3 regions of the Agrobacterium sp. 22094 genome follow, and region 1 is predicted to be linked to each of the others. Evidence: predicted binding sites of a transcription regulator. Region 1 holds the regulator's gene; each other region holds the start of a gene.
What was found. Region 1 encodes PhoB, which activates phosphate uptake and scavenging genes when phosphate is short. Its sites were predicted from a motif close to TGTCATNNANCTGTCAT; they were not measured.
Positions count from the first base shown of each region.

Region 2: a site for PhoB is predicted at 2,557-2,573, ahead of ACTJK5_RS06885 (bifunctional 2',3'-cyclic-nucleotide 2'-phosphodiesterase/3'-nucleotidase). Genes of this name have one in related genera too.
Region 3: a site for PhoB is predicted at 3,090-3,106, ahead of ACTJK5_RS07585 (PhoX family protein). Genes of this name have one in related genera too.

Region 1 is NZ_JBQEPX010000001.1:2,263,745-2,269,629, reverse strand. It holds gene pstA (phosphate ABC transporter permease PstA) at 1-1,226, shown strand, start outside; gene pstB (phosphate ABC transporter ATP-binding protein PstB) at 1,298-2,113, shown strand; gene phoU (phosphate signaling complex protein PhoU) at 2,205-2,921, shown strand; gene phoB (phosphate regulon transcriptional regulator PhoB) at 2,944-3,627, shown strand; gene ACTJK5_RS11075 (hypothetical protein) at 3,711-4,178, opposite strand; gene ACTJK5_RS11070 (GcrA family cell cycle regulator) at 4,298-4,834, opposite strand; gene ACTJK5_RS11065 (aspartate aminotransferase family protein) at 5,287-5,885, shown strand, end outside.
Region 2 is NZ_JBQEPX010000001.1:1,428,721-1,434,605, reverse strand. It holds gene ACTJK5_RS06890 (LysR family transcriptional regulator) at 1-402, shown strand, start outside; gene ACTJK5_RS06885 (bifunctional 2',3'-cyclic-nucleotide 2'-phosphodiesterase/3'-nucleotidase) at 484-2,475, opposite strand; gene ACTJK5_RS06880 (DUF1203 domain-containing protein) at 2,636-3,103, opposite strand; gene ACTJK5_RS06875 (DUF4344 domain-containing metallopeptidase) at 3,306-4,148, shown strand; gene sseA (3-mercaptopyruvate sulfurtransferase) at 4,247-5,668, opposite strand; gene ACTJK5_RS06865 (alanyl-tRNA editing protein) at 5,686-5,885, opposite strand, start outside.
Region 3 is NZ_JBQEPX010000001.1:1,566,343-1,572,227, forward strand. It holds gene ACTJK5_RS07560 (pyridoxal phosphate-dependent aminotransferase) at 1-422, shown strand, start outside; gene ACTJK5_RS07565 (sel1 repeat family protein) at 608-874, opposite strand; gene ACTJK5_RS07570 (DUF2147 domain-containing protein) at 1,378-1,716, shown strand; gene ACTJK5_RS07575 (LysE family translocator) at 1,791-2,423, opposite strand; gene ACTJK5_RS07580 (Lrp/AsnC family transcriptional regulator) at 2,553-3,044, shown strand; gene ACTJK5_RS07585 (PhoX family protein) at 3,165-5,075, shown strand; gene ACTJK5_RS07590 (esterase) at 5,337-5,885, shown strand, end outside.

The DNA.
Region 1 (5,885 bases):
GCTTCCGCGCCTATGGTGTCGCCGCGATCTCCTTCGGCCTGCTGTTTCTCTTCCTGCTTCTCTGGTCCGTCATCGGCAAAGGCTACACGGCCTTTCAGCAGACGATGATCACGATCCCGGTCGAGTTTTCGCAGCAGATCATCGATCCGGACAATGTGCGCGCGCAGAACCCGTCTAAGCTGATGACGGCCAACTACCCTGTCGTCGCCCGCAACTCGCTTGCCAAGGTGCTCGGCGTTTCGCTGGAGGATCGCACGGCGTTGCGCGCCGTCAACGCACTGATTTCTGACAGTGTCCGCACGCAGCTTCGCGACATCGTCACCTCCGATCCAAACGTCATCGGCACGACGCGCACCGTGTCGCTCCTGGCATCCGGCGATGTCGACAGCGCCTTCAAGGGCCAGGTCGATATGTCGGGCGAGGAGCAGAACCGCCGAATCTCCGACCAGCAGGTCGGCTGGATGAACGAACTGGTTGGCAAGGGTGCGCTGGAAAAGAAGTTCAACACCGGTATCTTCTTCAATGGCGCATCCAGCCGTCCTGAGGCCTCCGGTGTCGGCGTCGCGCTGATCGGCTCCTTCTACATGATGCTGATCGTGCTCGTTCTGTCGCTGCCGATCGGGGTTGCCGCTTCCATCTACCTGGAAGAGTTTGCGCCGAAGAACCGCCTGACGGACCTCATCGAGGTCAACATCAACAACCTGGCAGCGGTGCCGTCCATCGTTTACGGTCTGCTGGGTCTCTCGGTCTTCATCAACTTCATGGGCCTTCCGCGCTCGGCCTCGCTGGTCGGTGGTCTGGTGCTGACGCTGATGACGCTGCCGACCATCATCATCGCCACACGCGCTGCCTTGAAAGCCGTGCCGCCTTCGATCCGCGCCGCAGCGCTCGGTCTCGGTGCCTCAAAGATGCAGACCATCTTCCACCACGTGCTGCCGCTTGCCATGCCGGGCATCCTGACCGGCACCATCATCGGCCTTGCACACGCGCTTGGCGAAACCGCGCCGCTCCTTCTCATCGGCATGGTGGCCTTTGTGGCAAATTACCCGACGACCCCGCTTGATCCTGCAACGGCCTTGCCGGTTCAGATCTACATGTGGGCGAACGAAGCCGAACGCGCCTTTGTCGAAAGAACATCCGGCGCTATCATCATCCTGCTTATGTTCCTCCTGGTGATGAATGTGGGCGCAATCCTGCTGCGTCGCCGCTTCGAACGGCGCTGGTAAAGCATCTCCAGGAAATGTGGATACCGGTTTTCTGCTCGGAAATGCGATAAGAAGCAAGGGAGAACGGAACAATGAACATGTTGTCGGAAGCAGCAGTTGAAAAGGCGCTGGACAAGAAAATGAATGAAGTTTCCTATAAGATGATCGGCAAGGACGTCTCCGTATATTACGGTGAGAAGCGCGCCCTTTACGATGTGAAGCTCAACGTTCGCGAAAACACGGTGACGGCTCTCATCGGCCCCTCGGGCTGTGGCAAATCCACCTTTCTGCGCACGCTGAACCGCATGAACGACACAATCGATGGCTGCCGCGTCACCGGCGAGATTACGCTCGATGGTGAGGATATCTACGATTCTGCCATCGATGTCGTCGAGCTTCGCGCTCGCGTCGGCATGGTGTTCCAGAAGCCGAACCCATTCCCGAAGTCGATCTACGAAAACATTGCCTACGGCCCGCGCATCCACGGTCTTGCCCGCAACAAGGCGGATATGGACCAGATCGTCGAGTCCGCCCTGCAGAAGGCAGGTCTTTGGAACGAAGCGAAGGACCGCCTGCAAGAATCCGGCACGGGTCTGTCCGGCGGCCAGCAGCAGCGCCTGTGCATCGCACGTGCCATCGCCGTTTCACCGGAAGTCATCCTCATGGATGAGCCATGCTCGGCGCTTGACCCGATCGCGACCGCCAAGGTGGAAGAGTTGATCCACGAGCTTCGTGCCAACTACACCATCGTCATCGTGACACACTCGATGCAGCAGGCCGCTCGCGTTTCGCAGCGTACCGCCATGTTCCACCTCGGCCACCTGGTTGAGGAGAACGATACGGACAAGATGTTCACCAACCCGGATGACCAGCGCACCCAGGACTATATCATGGGTCGTTTCGGCTGATCCTGTTGCTGCTTGCACATTCCACCGCGTCTGTCGCTCGAGCCACTAAAAAGGCTTGCGACAGGGCGTTTCGAAACTGGAGACTACGAACATGTCGACACATTCCCACATCATGTCCGCCTATGATGAGGAGCTGAAGTTCCTCAGCCGCCGGATCGCCGAAATGGGCGGCCTGGCCGAGCAGATGTGCGCCGATGCCGTGCGTGCGCTCGTCAATTCCGATGCAGCCTTGGCGCAAAAGGTTATCTCGGACGATACGATCCTCGATCACGCCGAGCGCGAAATCGGCGACAAGGCGATCGTCACCATTGCCAAGCGCCAGCCGATGGCAGCAGACCTTCGCGAAATCATTGGTTCGTTGCGCATTGCCGCAGACCTGGAGCGCGTCGGCGATCTGGGCAAGAACACCGCTAAGCGCGTCATCGCTGTTGCCGGCACCGGCGTTCCGCGCAAACTGGCACGTGGCCTTGAGCATCTGTCGGAACTGGCGCTTGTGCAGTTGAAGGAAGTGCTGGACGTCTACTCCACGCGATCGGCGGAAAAGGCCCAGGCCATCCGCGAGCGCGACGAGGAAATCGACGCCATGTACACCTCGCTCTTCCGCGAGCTTTTGACCTACATGATGGAAGATCCGCGCAACATCACCACCTGCACGCATCTTCTGTTCTGTGCCAAGAACATCGAGCGTGTCGGCGACCACGCCACCAACATCGCCGAGACCATCTACTACATGACCACTGGCAGCCAGCCGGAAGGTGAGCGTCCGAAGGACGATAGTTCCAACACGCTCGGCGCTGTGACCGAGTAAGCGACAGATAGGATCTGGAGCCATGGTGCCAAAAATCGCCGTTGTCGAAGACGAGGAGGCGCTGAGCGTCCTCCTCCGTTACAATCTCGAATCCGAAGGCTATGACGTGGACACCATTCCGCGTGGCGACGAGGCGGAAATCCGCCTTCAGGAGCGCACGCCGGATCTTTTGATCCTCGACTGGATGCTGCCGGGCGTCTCCGGCATCGAGCTTTGCCGTCGCCTGCGCATGCGTCCGGAAACCGAGCGTCTGCCGATCATCATGCTGACGGCGCGCGGCGAGGAAAGCGAACGGGTTCGGGGCCTGGCGACGGGCGCGGACGACTATGTCGTGAAGCCCTTCTCCACGCCGGAACTGATGGCACGCGTCAAGGCGATGCTGCGCCGCGCCAAGCCGGAGGTCCTGTCCTCGGTGCTGAAATGCGGCGATATCGAACTTGACCGTGAGACGCATCGCGTCCATCGCAAGAGCCGCGAAGTCCGTCTCGGGCCGACCGAATTCCGTCTGCTGGAATTCCTCATGACCTCGCCTGGTCGTGTGTTTTCCCGTTCCCAGCTTCTCGATGGTGTCTGGGGTCACGATATCTATGTGGATGAGCGCACGGTGGACGTCCATGTCGGTCGTCTGCGTAAGGCGCTGAATTTCTCCAGCATGCAGGATGTCATCCGCACCGTTCGCGGTGCCGGCTATTCCATGGAAGCCTGATCGGCTTCGGGAGCGCTTTGCTTGAAGGTACAAGCGCTCCTATTCTTGCGGCGTCAGAGCGGACAGCCCGTGGCTTCCCGGCGTCAAATCAATGTTGACGGAATGGGATATCGCGCGGCGTCTATCTCGTCCCTCGACAACGGGCTGCGCGTCAGCACCTCGGCATAATTGGCTCGGGTTCGAGCACCATAACTCTCCTTGATCGCGCTCATCAGTTCGATCTCCTGGTACATCCAGTTCCAGCGCGAATAGTCGTCCGGGCCGGTCGACTGGCGGCGCGCTTTTTCCCGAACCGCAAGCTCGCGATCGCGCACCACTTCTCCCGTCACGATCGACATCAACTGGAAGGCGGCATCGTCCATGTCCGTGGCTTCCCGACGCCAATATTCCTCTCCGCGCTCCTCGCAGATCAGCCAGTAGCTGCCGCGTCGCCATTCGACGTAAACGGTTCCGTCGCCACGGGTGCTGCGCGGGATTGGCGGGAAGGGCGTGTCGACGGCCCTGGCCCATAGCGCCGAGATATAGTCGTGCAGTGTGTCGATCGCGTCCATGATGATAGTCTGGGCGCGATTATTGCTGCAGGCAAGCTTGGATTATTTGGCAAAGCTGGAGACTGCCCAATAAAAAAGCGGACCGAAGCCCGCTTTCTGAATTGGTTCTGAGACAGACCTTACGCCTTGCGGCGTTCGCTGACCGGCTGGTAGGCCATCTTCGCGTGGAACTTGCAGTAGGGCGAGGCTTCAGACGCCTCGCAGCCGCAGAAATGGAAGTCGTCCTTGAGCGGGTCGCCGACCGGCCATTTGCAGGTACGCTCGGTCAGTTCCGTCAGCGTCAGGCGACGCGAGATCGGGATAACGACATTGTTGGAAGAACGAACATATTCCATGGGCTCGACGGTGTCGATGTCCATGTCTTCCTTGAAAGCGAGGGCACCAGAGCTACGGGCCGGTGCTGGACGGCTGGTCGCAGCGCGGGCCGGAGCCGCATAGCTTGCCGGACGCGGCGCTGCTGCGGGACGCTTGGGCGCAGGACGCGACGTGGCGACCGTGCCGCCGGCCTTGGCGCGACCTGGCAGGTTGAGGCGGTGAACCTTGCCGATGACGGCATTGCGGCTCACACCGCCTAGTTGTGCTGCGATCTGGCTTGCGCTAAGCCCTTCGGACCATAATCTCTTGAGCTTTTCTACTCGTTCGTCCGTCCAGTTCATGCCGCTTCTCCGCTCGTCGCGTTGTTTTCGGGCAGAATCCACCTACTATGCCATGGAGTGAACCACGCGCAGGCCATTCGCCAGATTGTAGGTGACTAGTTCCGCCGCATTGCAGTCTAGTAATTGACGGTTAACCTAATCGTCGGTTGACTCCGTGACAAGAGTCGCAGGAATCATCTGGAATCGATTTTCCGGTTTTCCCCAACTTGCTTCCCCTGTGAGTCAGAAAGGCAACACCTCGGGCCTGCGCGGCAAGCACCTACCAAGGCTTGTAAATGCCCGGAAGTGCCGAGATTTGTTGACATTAGGCGGGGAAGTGACAATAGTGCTCTCGCAATGAAGACAGCATGCAGGCCGCCGCGAGGCGGCATTTTTGATTTTCAGGGCAGGGATAACCCGCGAGCCCTATTGACAGTCGTCTGTCCCGACTTGACGTAAGGAGTGATGTCGCCATGGCCGAAACTGCCCCCAAATCCGGGCCGTTGTTCGATACGTTTTCCAAAGCCCCCCTGCGCTTCGAACGAGGCGAGGGCGTTTGGCTGATCACGGAAAGCGGCGAGCGATATCTCGATTTCGGTGCAGGCGTTGCGGTGACCTCGGTCGGCCATAGCCATCCCCATATGGTTGAATCCCTCAAGGCACAGGTCGAGAAGGTCTGGCACCTGTCCAACCTCTATGAGGTTGCAGGCCAGGAAGTGCTGGCAAAGCGGCTGACGGATGCAACATTCGCCGACAAGGTGTTCTTCACAAACTCCGGTGCGGAAGCGCTGGAATGCGCCATCAAGACGGCACGCCGTTATCAGTACACGCACGGCCATCCGGAAAAATTCCGCATCATCACCTTCGAAGGTGCATTCCATGGCCGCACACTCGCCACCATCGCGGCTGGCGGCCAGGCCAAATATCTCGAGGGCTTCGGCCCCAAGGTGGAAGGCTTCGACCAGGTGCCATTCGGCGATCTCGAAGCGCTGAAGGCGGCGATCGTTCCGGAAACGGCTGCCCTTCTGATCGAGCCGATCCAGGGCGAAGGCGGTATCCGTGTCGTTCAGCC
Region 2 (5,885 bases), 840 kb from region 1:
TCGGTGACACTCGCCGATGTCCGTGAAGAGGTGCAGATGGTGGTGATGGACATGTCGGGGCTGACCAACGGCCGCGACTTCAATGTCCTGTCCTACAAGACATGGCGGGTCAGCGACATCGCGACAAAATACCAGCTGATCAAGGGTGGTCTTGGTTGGGGTGGGCTGCCCGCATCGCTGGTCAGGACCGACATCATGAATGGCAGCCTCAAGGTGCTCGACCTCGACGCCTACGAACTCGGCGAATATCCGCTCTATTCTTTGCGAAAGGCTGATACACCTGCCGGTCCGGCAAGCCAGTGGCTGATCGAGGGCTTTGAAAAGCGCCTGTCGAAATGCCCGGACAATAAGAGCTTCCTGAACATCGTCCGCCCCGTGCCCTTGAAAGACGCCGCCGAGTAGAGGCTTCTCCTTGCTCAGCAGAAAATCGAAGCTCCACAGCGTCGAGAAGTGGCGGCGACAAAACTGCCGCCGCCACGACGATTAGCCGAGCATCAGACGGAACTTGGCGAAGCCTTCGGCGCCGTCGCCGGCGTCCTCGATCTTGGCACCCTTCACCTCCTTGGCATATTGACGGCCCTTCGGGCCTGTCTCGAAAATGGCTGTCGTATCCGCCACCTTTGCGAAAGACCAGTTGTCGTCAGCCGATGGATTGATCGTGCCCTGATTCATGATGTAGCGCACGATCACATCACGGTTGGTATCAGGGGCGACGAAGATGATCTTGTCGCTGCCGATCGCCGGGAACTTGCCGCCACCGCTGGCGCGGTAATTGTTCGTGGCAACAACGAATTTCTGTTCCGGGTCAATCGGCTTACCCTGGAACTGCAGATTGACGATGCGGCTGCTGTCCGGATTGACCGCCTTGCCATCCTTGTCGAACTTCGCAGGCTTCGACACATCGATCTGGTAGGTGACACCATCAATCACGTCGAAATTGTAGGACGGGAAGTCGCTGCTCAGCAGGGGAGCGTCCTTGGAACCGGCCTTGACGGTGTTGAACATGCCAGCCGACATTTCCAGCCAGTCCTTGACCTGTGCGCCGTTGATGAGGACGGCCTGCACCGTGTTTGGATAAAGATACAAGTCGGCGACATTCTTGATCGCAATGTCACCGGCAGGGACATCCGTATAATAGTCGGCGCCGCCACGACCGCCAGACTTGAAGGGCGCGGCTGCGGAAAGTACCGGCAGGTCCTTGTACTGGCCTTCCTTCAGCATATCCTTGATGTACCAGGTCTGTGCATTGGAGACGATCTGTACGGACGGATCGTCCGCCACCAGCGCGAAATAGGAATAGAGCGGCGCAGAGCTCTTGCCGACGGGACGACGCACATAGGCGAGTGCTCCCTCGTGATCAGTCTTGACCGCTTCGATCACCTCGGGCTTGTCCTTCACATCGGCCACGATCTTGCGGTTGTCGTCGCGGTGGTAGATGGGACGGGCTTCCGAGGTGAAGTCGACGATCTTCCAGCTCTTGCCGTCCTTTTCGAGCAGGAGATCGATGAGGCCCATATGCGAGCCCCAGAAGCCCGCCATGACGGCGGGCTTGCCCATCAGCGTGCCCTTGACGGGATCGGCGCCCTCGATGCCATCCCATGTCTTCGGGCCGGGGAAGACCAGATGCTGGTGACCGGTAAAGACCGCATCGATCCCTTGAACGCCTGCGAGATAAAGGGACGCATTTTCCATACGCTCGCTCTGGCCTTTGCCCTCGATACCGGAGTGGGAAAGCGCAATGACGATATCGGCGCCCTGTTCCTTCATCACCGGCACCCAGGCCTTTGCAGCATCGACGATGTCGCGCGTCTGCGCCTTGCCTTCAAGGTTCTTCGCATCCCACATCATGATCTGCGGCGGTACAAAGCCGATGATGCCGACCTTGATCGGGCTTGTCGCGCCGGACCCATCGCGGATCTGCTTTTCCAGGATTACATAGGGCTTGAAGTAGAGCTCGTCCTGCTTCGGGTCGGACGCCAGTTGACCCTTGGTCAAGTTGGCGCAGACATAGGGGAATTTCGCCCCGCCCAGCGTGTTGAACATGAAATCGAGGCCGTAATTGAACTCGTGATTGCCAAGTGTGCCGCAATCATAACCGAGCACGTTCATGGCATTGATGACCGGGTGCTTGTCGCCCGCTTTCATGCCGCGCTCATAGGCGATGTAATCGCCAAGCGGGTTGCCCTGAAGAAAGTCGCCATTATCGACCAGCATGGAGTTGCCGGCTTCGGCGCGCACGGCATCGATCAGCGATGCCGTGCGCGCCAGACCCAGCGTGTCGTTCGGCTTGTCGGCATAGTAGTCGTAAGGGAAGACGTGGACGTGGATATCGGTGGTTTCCATTATGCGCAGATGCGCCTGGTTGCCCGCAGCACGCGCCGCAAAAGGATGCAGCATGACGAAGGCGGACGAAGCCGCAATGCCGCTGAGAAGCGAACGGCGCGTGATAGGGTGAAGGCCGATAAGGGAAGACATGGAAACTCCTGATCTCAAAATACGATGACCTGTCTCAACGGCGACAAGGTAAAACGAATTGCTGAGGAGTCTACCAGCAAAATGACGCGTGTATGACGCAACCCATCCCGACGGTCGCATGAGCGAAATTTAATGTATCCCACACCGGCCTCGTCCTGCCTCATGCTCTGTCGATGCGGCACTGAAAGCAGTTGTTGCGTGCCGAGCGTACATGCACATAGGCGATGTCCGGCCTTTCAAGCAGTTCCTGCGCGCGCGACACGATTTCGGCCGTGGGTGTGACCGCACCCGTGCCGTAGACGATGCGGTCACCCGCATCGTAGCCCCGGACAATGTAGTCCGAACTGTTCAGCATTGGAGGTGGTACCTGTGCGGAATCACAAGACCCGCAGTCTTCCGCATGAATGAAAATCGGCCCGGTCTCGGCGTAAGGCTGCAGATGACGAAAGGGCCGGTAGGAGATTAGCAGGGCCGACTCGCCACTCTTGATCAGACCGAGACAGGCGCGGCAGGGCAGATCTGCTGAGGCGATCATTCGTTCAGGCACTTGGCCGTTCGAATCTCGTTCTCCAAGCCTGATGGCGTCGACATGGTCTTTGGGCAATGCGGTGAATAGGATGGCGGTCATGTTGGCTCCTTGCGACCTCGTTCAGTTGCTTCTTTGTCGCTATGGCTGCCAAACAAATCTCTATCCACCCGTTTCTTGTCGGTAAGCGAAACCAACCCATTGCGTGGACCGTTCTGTTTAGCGATCTATGCTGCGTCCTCGTTCTGGAAAGTTGACGTCAATGCTGCGAAGGTTTCGAACCGTTCTTTCGGTCGCTTTTTTAGTGTCCGCCTTGCCGTCTGCGCATGCGCAGGTTGCGCCCGCACTGGACGATCTTTCCGACGAGCAGTTGCAGCAGACGGTCAACTTCGTCATCGGCAATGCCGTATTCGGCGTCTATCACGAAGCCGCCAAGATGCTGATCTCCGATTTCGGCCTTCCCGATGCGGACGACGGTCGCAATACCGCAGACCAGCTTGCTGGCACGATCATGCTGGAAGCCAACCAGGAGTGGCTGGATACGGCCATCGTCAATGCAACCGATAGCTGGTATCTCGCGCGTAGCTCAGGAGAGCTTCCCGAGCATAATGCGCCGCTCTATAGCGTTCTTGTCCCGAATGTCGCCCGCGACCGTCAGATGGCGTGCCTCATGGTCGGCAAGGACAACGAGGGCTACGGCGATCTTGCAGAATTGATGGGGCTGCCAAAGGATGAGTGGAAGGCCTGCGAAGTGGCCTATCCGCAGACCGTGGCGCGCTGGAGCGACTTACTCAAATCCCATGTGAAGACGCCGGGCACGACGAAATTCGACATACGATATGAGCCCGCGCGCGATCCGTTTCTGGATATCTATGCGACGATGGTGAAGGAATCGAAGGTTCTCGATCTCATCGCCCGCGAATTTAGTGCTTATGAGCTCAAGGGCACGGTAAAGCTGACGGCCAGAAGCTGCGGGCGGCCGGATGCCTACTGGTCCGAGGAACGGCGCGAGATCACCTATTGCTATGAGCTTGCAAGGTTTCACGGCGAGTTGATCGCTGCCCATCTTCTCGCGACCAATGGCGACCGCGGAGACGCGCCTGCGAAAGAAATCCCGACCGCCGTCAATCTCGGCCAAGAGCTTTAAGAGCTGAGGGGCGATCTCGTACAGCGAAGGCGAAGTAATGCCACGCTTAATGAGCCCGCCTCATCCGATCCAGGAGAGGCGGACGCCAGCCCGGCCGTTCAGCCGCGGCGCGAAATTTCGAGATATTCGCTGTCGGTCAGTGGCTCCACCCAGGCTTCATAGGTGCTGACGGGGGAGAAGCCCATCATCTGGTAGAGCTGCAAGGCGCGCGGGTGGTCCAGCGTATTGGTGGAGACGGTGACCTTCTTGGGGTTGTCCTGCCAGATCGAGTAAAGCGCCTGAAGCAGGAACCATTTTCCGACACCAGCGCCGATCGCCTCTTCCATCAGACCGAAGTAGGATAGTTCTGTGACGTCGTCATTGCCTCTGTTGAACTCGAAGAAGCCAGCCGGCGAACCGTTGAGATAGAGCACTGTTACGCAGTTCTTTGGGTCGCGCAGCACGGCGGTAAGCTCGGCATCGCTCATGCGCATGCGCTTTTGCCAGTGCCAGCGCTTGCCGACGCGCCAGTAGAGATAGCGATAGAAATGCAGTGGGATGTCATGCGTTCGCATGATCGCCGTCTGGATATTGACCGGCACCGCCAGACTGACCTTTGGCGCCGATGTCATTTCAAGCTGTGTGACATGGGCTTTGAGCGGACCGTGTGGCTCCGTCTGCAGGGGGTCCGCAGGGCCAGTCACGATCGCCGTGTCCTCTTTCGATCCCCACTCCGACCATGAGCCGTCATAAAGCGAATTGTCCGAATGGCCGAGCGACTCGAGCGCCAGCGTCACAACGGCGGCCGTCACGCCGGAGCCGCAACTGGTGACAACCGGCTTGGACAGATCGATGCCGGCCTCTGCAATCATCTTGCGGATGGTTGGCAGATCCTTGAAGTGGCCGTTTTCCGAAAAGGCAGTGGCAGGCAGACTGCGGGCACCAGGCATATGGCCGGACCGCATGCCGGCGCGGGGTTCGGCCTCGTCTCCGGTAAAGCGGCCAGCGCCTCTGGCATCCGCCACCTGCTTTTCGCCTGTCTCGACGACAGCGCGCATATCGGAGAACGAGATCACACGGTTCGCTTTGAACTCGGCGTGAAACTCTGCCGGCTCGATCTGCGGAGCTTCCGTCTCGAGCGGTTTGCCGGCAGCCTTCCAGCCGTCAAGGCCGCCATCCAGCACATAAACCGTTTCAGCACCCATGACGCGCAGCATCCACCAGACGCGCGGCGCGGAGAAGAAGCCGGGACCATCATAAACCACGATCGTATCGGTGTCGGTAATCCCAAGCTTGCCGACTTCCTCGGCAAAAAAATCCGGGGAGGGCAGGGAGTGCGGAAGGCCCGTATCATGATCGGCAATTGCGTCCTGATCGAAGAAGACGGCGCCTGGAATGTGGCCGCTGGCATATTCCTGCTTTCCGTCGCGTTTATGTGCCGGCAGATACCAGGACGCATCGACGATGCGGAAGTGCGGTGTTCCAAGCTGCTGCTCGACCCAATCCGCCGAAACGACGAAACGGCTTTTATCGGTGCTCACGATGTTTCTCCCAGAAATCAGGCGGCGTCGGCGGGTTTGCCGAAGCGAATGCGGAAACGGCGGTTTTCCTTGCCTTTCTTTTCGATCTTGGCGATGTAAATCTCGCCGACTTCCTGCGTTTCCGACACATGAGTGCCGCCGCAGGGCTGACTGTCAACCGAAGAATTCTCGCCGATGCAGACGAGGCTGACACGGCCAAGCCCGACGGGCGGCCGGA
Region 3 (5,885 bases), 700 kb from region 1:
CAGGCGCACGCGTGGGCTACGCGATCGGTACGCTGGGTAATGCTGAAGCCTTCGACAAGATTAGAAATCACTTTGGCATGTCGCGGGTCTCCGTCGCCGCAGCGCTCGCAGCCTTGAATGACCAGGCCTATCTACGCGACGTCGTCAAGCGTATCGCCAATGCACGTGAGCGCATCTCCACGATTGCTCGCCAAAACGGCCTGTCGCCCCTGCCCTCCGCCACGAACTTCGTTGCGATCGATTGCCACAAGGACGGCGCTTATGCGAAGTCGATCGTGGATGGTCTGATGGACCATGGCGTCTTCATCCGCATGCCGGGCGTTGAGCCGCTCAACCGCTGCATCCGTGTCAGCGCTGGCCCCGATGAGAAGCTCGATCTTTTCGCAGAGGCTCTGCCCAAGATTCTCCAGTCTCTCGGCTGATATCAGGACAAGAAAAAACCGTGCCAGCCTTGTTTCTGCCGGTCACGGTTTTGATCTCGTTGCAAGCATGCGGCTTTACCGTCTTCGTTTGCGGGTATGGCTGGTGTTCCGACCGGGACTGGAGGGACCAGTCGAAACGATTGGCGATCTTTTGATCGCTCCGTCTTTTTGAATTGTCCTGGAATTTAGTGTGTGGTCATCCAATCTCGAGCGGCGCGAAGGGCTGCTGCGAGGTCTGCCTTGGTCATGTTCCGGGCAAGATCGGCGCGCAACGAGGCTGCTCTTTCCGAACCCTTGATGGCTGCGATGTTCAGCCACTTATGGGCAGCAACGAGGTCCACCGGGCATCCCCGGCCTGTCGCATAGATCAGGCCGAGATTGCAGAAGACATCCGCGCGGCTTTGTCCACCGGCAACTGCCAACTCGATATCGCGCATTTCAAATCTTGCCATCTTTCTAGTCCCTGTTTGCCCGTATTCTTCCTGTTTTGGTGCTTCTCTGCGGAAGCTTTCAGCTTGGGAGCGCTGCCGTCTTCTGCGGCTTTTTCGTCTCCTGCTGTCGTCAGGTTGTCCCTGCTCTTTGTTGACCTCACTATGCCAAACGGCTTTCAACGGGCGCTTAAAATCCATGATTAACGGGGGCCAAACAAAGTCCAAACGATTGGTAAAGTTGGATTTTTGTTAAATATGGGAAGGCCTGCAAATTAAGGATTTTCCACGCAATTTTACGAAAAGTTTACGGATGGATTTAAACGCTTTGCTAACCACGGCAGAAGCTCGCGATTTTTCGGTGCAGCAATCTTCTGCGTGGAGACCGTCAAAAAAATCGTCACGAGGCCCCGCCCCATGTTTCCTTTTACGTGAACGTCAACTATAGAGATTGGCATTCGCATGGGAGTTGCGAAGGCCAACGGCAATGACGCGCTGTCGTGCCTGGTTTGGATTGGGAGGTCCATATGAAGAAATTGACGATTCTCGCAGGTCTGGCGTTTCTGATCAGCAGCAGTGCCTTTGCTGCCGAAGCCATCGAAGGCAACTGGAAGACGGCAAGCGGCGAGACCGCAGCGATTGCCAAATGCGGCTCTGCCTTCTGCGTGACGCTGAAGACCGGAAAACATGCGGGCAAGCAGATCGGCAAAATGACGGGAAGCGGCGACAACTATGCCGGCGAGATCACCGATCCTGCCAACGACAAGACCTACAGCGGTTCCGGCACCGTATCGGGCAACTCTCTCAGCATGAAGGGTTGCGTGTTGAAGGTGCTGTGCAAGTCGCAGACCTGGACAAGACTTTAAAGACCTGGGGCAGCCAAGCGCTGCCCCTTCTTCATTTAGGACGGTGAGTCAGTTTCCGGATATTCCCTCTCCCATCAGGGATGAGGCATGAGAGCCAGCCGGAGTGAGAACCCGATCAATAGGGCGGCGAAAGTCCAGTTCTGTGCGCGCTGGGCAAGTGGACGCCTCGACATCCAGCCGCTCAGCAACGAGCCGACGGTCGCATAGGTCAGGTCGAAGGCAAGGCCGACGACCACCAACGTCATTCCCAGCATCAGAAACTGAACGCCCAGCCCCTGCTCGCTCGGTACAATGAACTGTGGCAGCAAGACAGAGCAGAACAGCAGCGCCTTCGGATTTAGAATATTGGTGAGAAAGCCCCGCCACAGTGCCGTGCCGTGCGAGGACGGTTGTTTCGGCCCGTTGATCTGAAGCGCGTTATCTTCACTGTATTCCGATCTCAGAATCTCCAGACCAAGCCAGAGAAGATAGGCGGAACCGACAAAGCGCACCACTTCGAATGCCATGGGGCTCGTCGTCAACAAGGCTGCCAGCCCCAAGCCGGCGAACGCCACATGGACGGCTCTTGCAAGCGCCAAACCCGCGCCTGTTGCGATAGCTGGACCGCGCCCTGCACTCGCACCTGTTTGCAGGACAAGCACCATGTCTGGCCCCGGCAACAGATAGACGACGACCAGCGCGCCGACGAACAGAATGAACTCGCTCATGGTCAGGCCTCAAGATAATGGTCGGCGCAAACTAGATCAGGGACTTGAGGCGTGTCCTTGCGAACTATATCAATAGGAACGAGGTTGAAGCACCGTTTATGCCAATAATAGATCGATTCGTGGTGGTTTATGCCAAATCTTAAACTTGATGCAATTGACCGCCGAATTCTCACGGCGCTGCAGCGGGATGCGCGTCTGACCAATGTCGAGCTTGCCGGAGAGGTTGGATTGTCGCCATCCCCCTGTCTGCGGCGGATTCGTGCGCTGGAGAAGGCGGGCGTCATTCGGGGTTATCATGCGAGCCTGGACCGCGCCGGTCTCAGTCTTGGGTTGACGGTTTTCGTCAGCGTCAAAATCGAGCGCCATCAGGACGCTTCTGCCGCAGCCTTCAGAGAGGCGGTCTCCGTGCTGCCAGATGTCATTTCATGCCATCTTGTCTCCGGCGAGGCTGATTTTCTTTTGCAGGTCGTCGTGCCCGATCTCGCGGCTTATGAACGGTTGCTGGTGGACCGCCTGCTGAAACTTCCAAGCGTCAGTGACATTCGCAGCAATTTTGCCATCCAGACGGTCAAATCTGAAGGCCCTTTGCCGCTCAGTCACCTGCCCAGCGCGGAGACTTAAACGGGAGGGCCAATACAACCCTGAGACGTTTCGTCTCTGCGGGTCTGTCATATCGCTGTGATAAACCCGCTTTAGTTGCCCTCTCTAGACTTGTTCGAAACGACGACAATGGAGAGCGCCATGACCAATATCGACACAAGCAAGCTAAGCTGGGACGAGTGGGACGAGCTGCAAAATCCGCCCCCAGCCGTCACCGATTTCGACCGCGTCGTCGAATCCGCCATTTCGCGCCGCGGTTTCCTTGGCGGTGTGCTCGCCTTTGGGTCTGCCGCTGCGGCTCTCGGTACGCTCGGCAATCTCGCGACGTCCACGTCCGCTCAGGCACAGGAAGCAGCCTCCCGCTTCCCGTTCAAGCCGGTGCAAGCGGCGACTGATCACACCGTTCATGTGCCGGAGGGTTACGGCTGGAAACCGCTTGCCAAGTGGGGGCAGCCACTCTTTCCGAACGTGCCGGATATCGACCCCGCGAAGGGCGTCAGCCTGGAGAACTCCGACAAGGTCTTCGGCGAGAATACCGACGGCATGGAACTCTTCGTGGTCGGTGGTCATCAGTTGATTGCCGTGAACCACGAATATGTGAACAACGAAACCAACCTGCCCCACCGCGAAAAAGGCATGCCCGCCAATCTGGATGAGGTGAAGATCCTTCAGCACATGCAGGGCGTAACTGTCATGGAAGTGGCGGAAGGCAAGGATGGCTGGGAGATTGTCGTCGATAGCCCGTTCAACCGCCGTATTCACCACAACACACCGATGAAGCTTTCGGGACCCGCTGCCGGCTCCGATCTCGTCAAGACCGCAGCCGATCCGAAGGGTGTCGACTGTCTTGGCACCTTCAACAATTGCGGCGCCGGTCGCACGCCTTGGGGCACCTATCTGACCTGCGAAGAAAACTTCAACGGCTATTTCGGCTCCACCGATGCCAACTTCAAAATGCCGGATGACTACAAGCGCTACGGCATCGCTGCCGAGACACGCTACGGTTACGAGAAATTCGACGAACGTTTCGATGTGTCGAAGCACCCGAATGAGCCGCGTCGTGCTGGCTATGTCGTGGAGATCGATCCGTCCAACGCTTCTTCCACTCCGATCAAGCGCACCGCACTTGGCCGCATCAAGCATGAAAATGCTGCCGTGGTCGTAGCGCGCGATGGCCGCGTCGTCGTTTACATGGGCGACGATGAGCGTGGCGAGTTCCTCTACAAGTTCGTCTCCAATGGCATCTACGTGCCAGGCGGTGACACCACGAAACTTTTGGACGAAGGCACGCTTTACGTGGCGAAGTTTACCGATGAGGGCAATGGCGAGTGGGTGGCTCTGACGCCGGAATCGACCGGAATGAAACCGGACGAAATCTCCGTCTTTACGCGCCAGGCAGCGTCGAAGGTCGGCGCCACGACCATGGATCGCCCGGAATGGGTCGCAATCAACCCCGTCGCCATCGAAGCCTATTGCGCGCTGACCAACAACAGCCGCCGCGGCGAAGTAAAGGACGGCAAGATGCGCACCAATGCCGGTGGCGATGTCATGGCTATCAACGCCGCCAACCCGCGCGAGAAGAACGAATATGGCCAGATCGTTCGCTGGTATCCCGCCAATGACGATCACGCCGACGGCAAGTTCAAGTGGGATCTCTTCTGCATGGCCGGCAATCCGGATGTGCATAAGGACGCCTATGCGGGCTCCTCCAACATCAACTCCGGCAACATGTTCAACTCGCCGGACGGCATGATGTTCGACTCCACTGGCCTTCTCTGGATCCAGACCGATGGCGAAGACAGCAATGAAGGCCAGTTCGCCGGTCAGGGCAACAACCAGATGCTGGCGGGCGACCCGGTTACCGGCCGCATCGAGCGTTTCCTGACTGCGCCAAAGGGTTCGGAAGTAACAGGCCAGACATGGTCGGCCGACAAGCGCACCCACTTCGTCGGTATCCAGCATCCGGATGCCCCCTTCCCGGATGGCGAAGGCAAGCTGCCGCGTTCGACCGTTATCGCGATCAAGCGAAACGACAATGCAATGATTGGCTAAGGCTCAAGAAGACGACACGACGTGGAGGCGCCGTTCATTGCGGCGCCTCTTCGCATTTTGCTCAGCAGACCCAACGACTATCACAAGTCTTGACGTCTCCCAGAACGCTGGAGGTTCGTGAGGCTTGGTATTCTTTATCGGCGGCTGGACAACGCCGAGCCGGTCAGGTCTGCACGTAAATCAGAATCTTCTAACGCATTGAACTCTCGAGGTTGATCTGCCAGTCTCCGTCCGGGGGTATTTGAACTGGAGGAGAATGAGTTGCGTTTACTTCTGCCCTATATTCTTGTCGCCACCTGCATCGTGAGCGGACCTGCCATGGCAATCGATCCACCTGCTGCACCACCTGCCGACCGGCCCTTGAATGAATTCGTGACCGCGGTCGAACAGGACGGCGCCATCACCTTCCGTCTCTTCGCGCCTTCTGCGAAAACGGTCTCTGTCGTGCTCGGCTCTCGTGCGCCGATGGAAATGAAGAAGGCCGACAACGGTCTGTGGAGCGTAAAGACCGAGGCGCTAAAGCCTAACCTCTATGAGTACTACTTCAACATCGATGGCTTCCGCAGCATCGATACCGGCACGAATATGCCGAAGCCCCAGCGTCAGGTGAACACCAGCCTGGTTCTCGTGCCGGGGAGCGTTCTCGATATCCGCGATGTGCCCCATGGCGAGTTGCGCCGAGTGACGATCTCATCAAAAGCACTGAAATCGCAGCGCCAGACCTATGTCTATACGCCGCCGGGCTATAGCGATGCGTCAGAACCTCTGCCGGTCCTCTATCTCTATCACGGTTTTGGCGACACGGTGGAC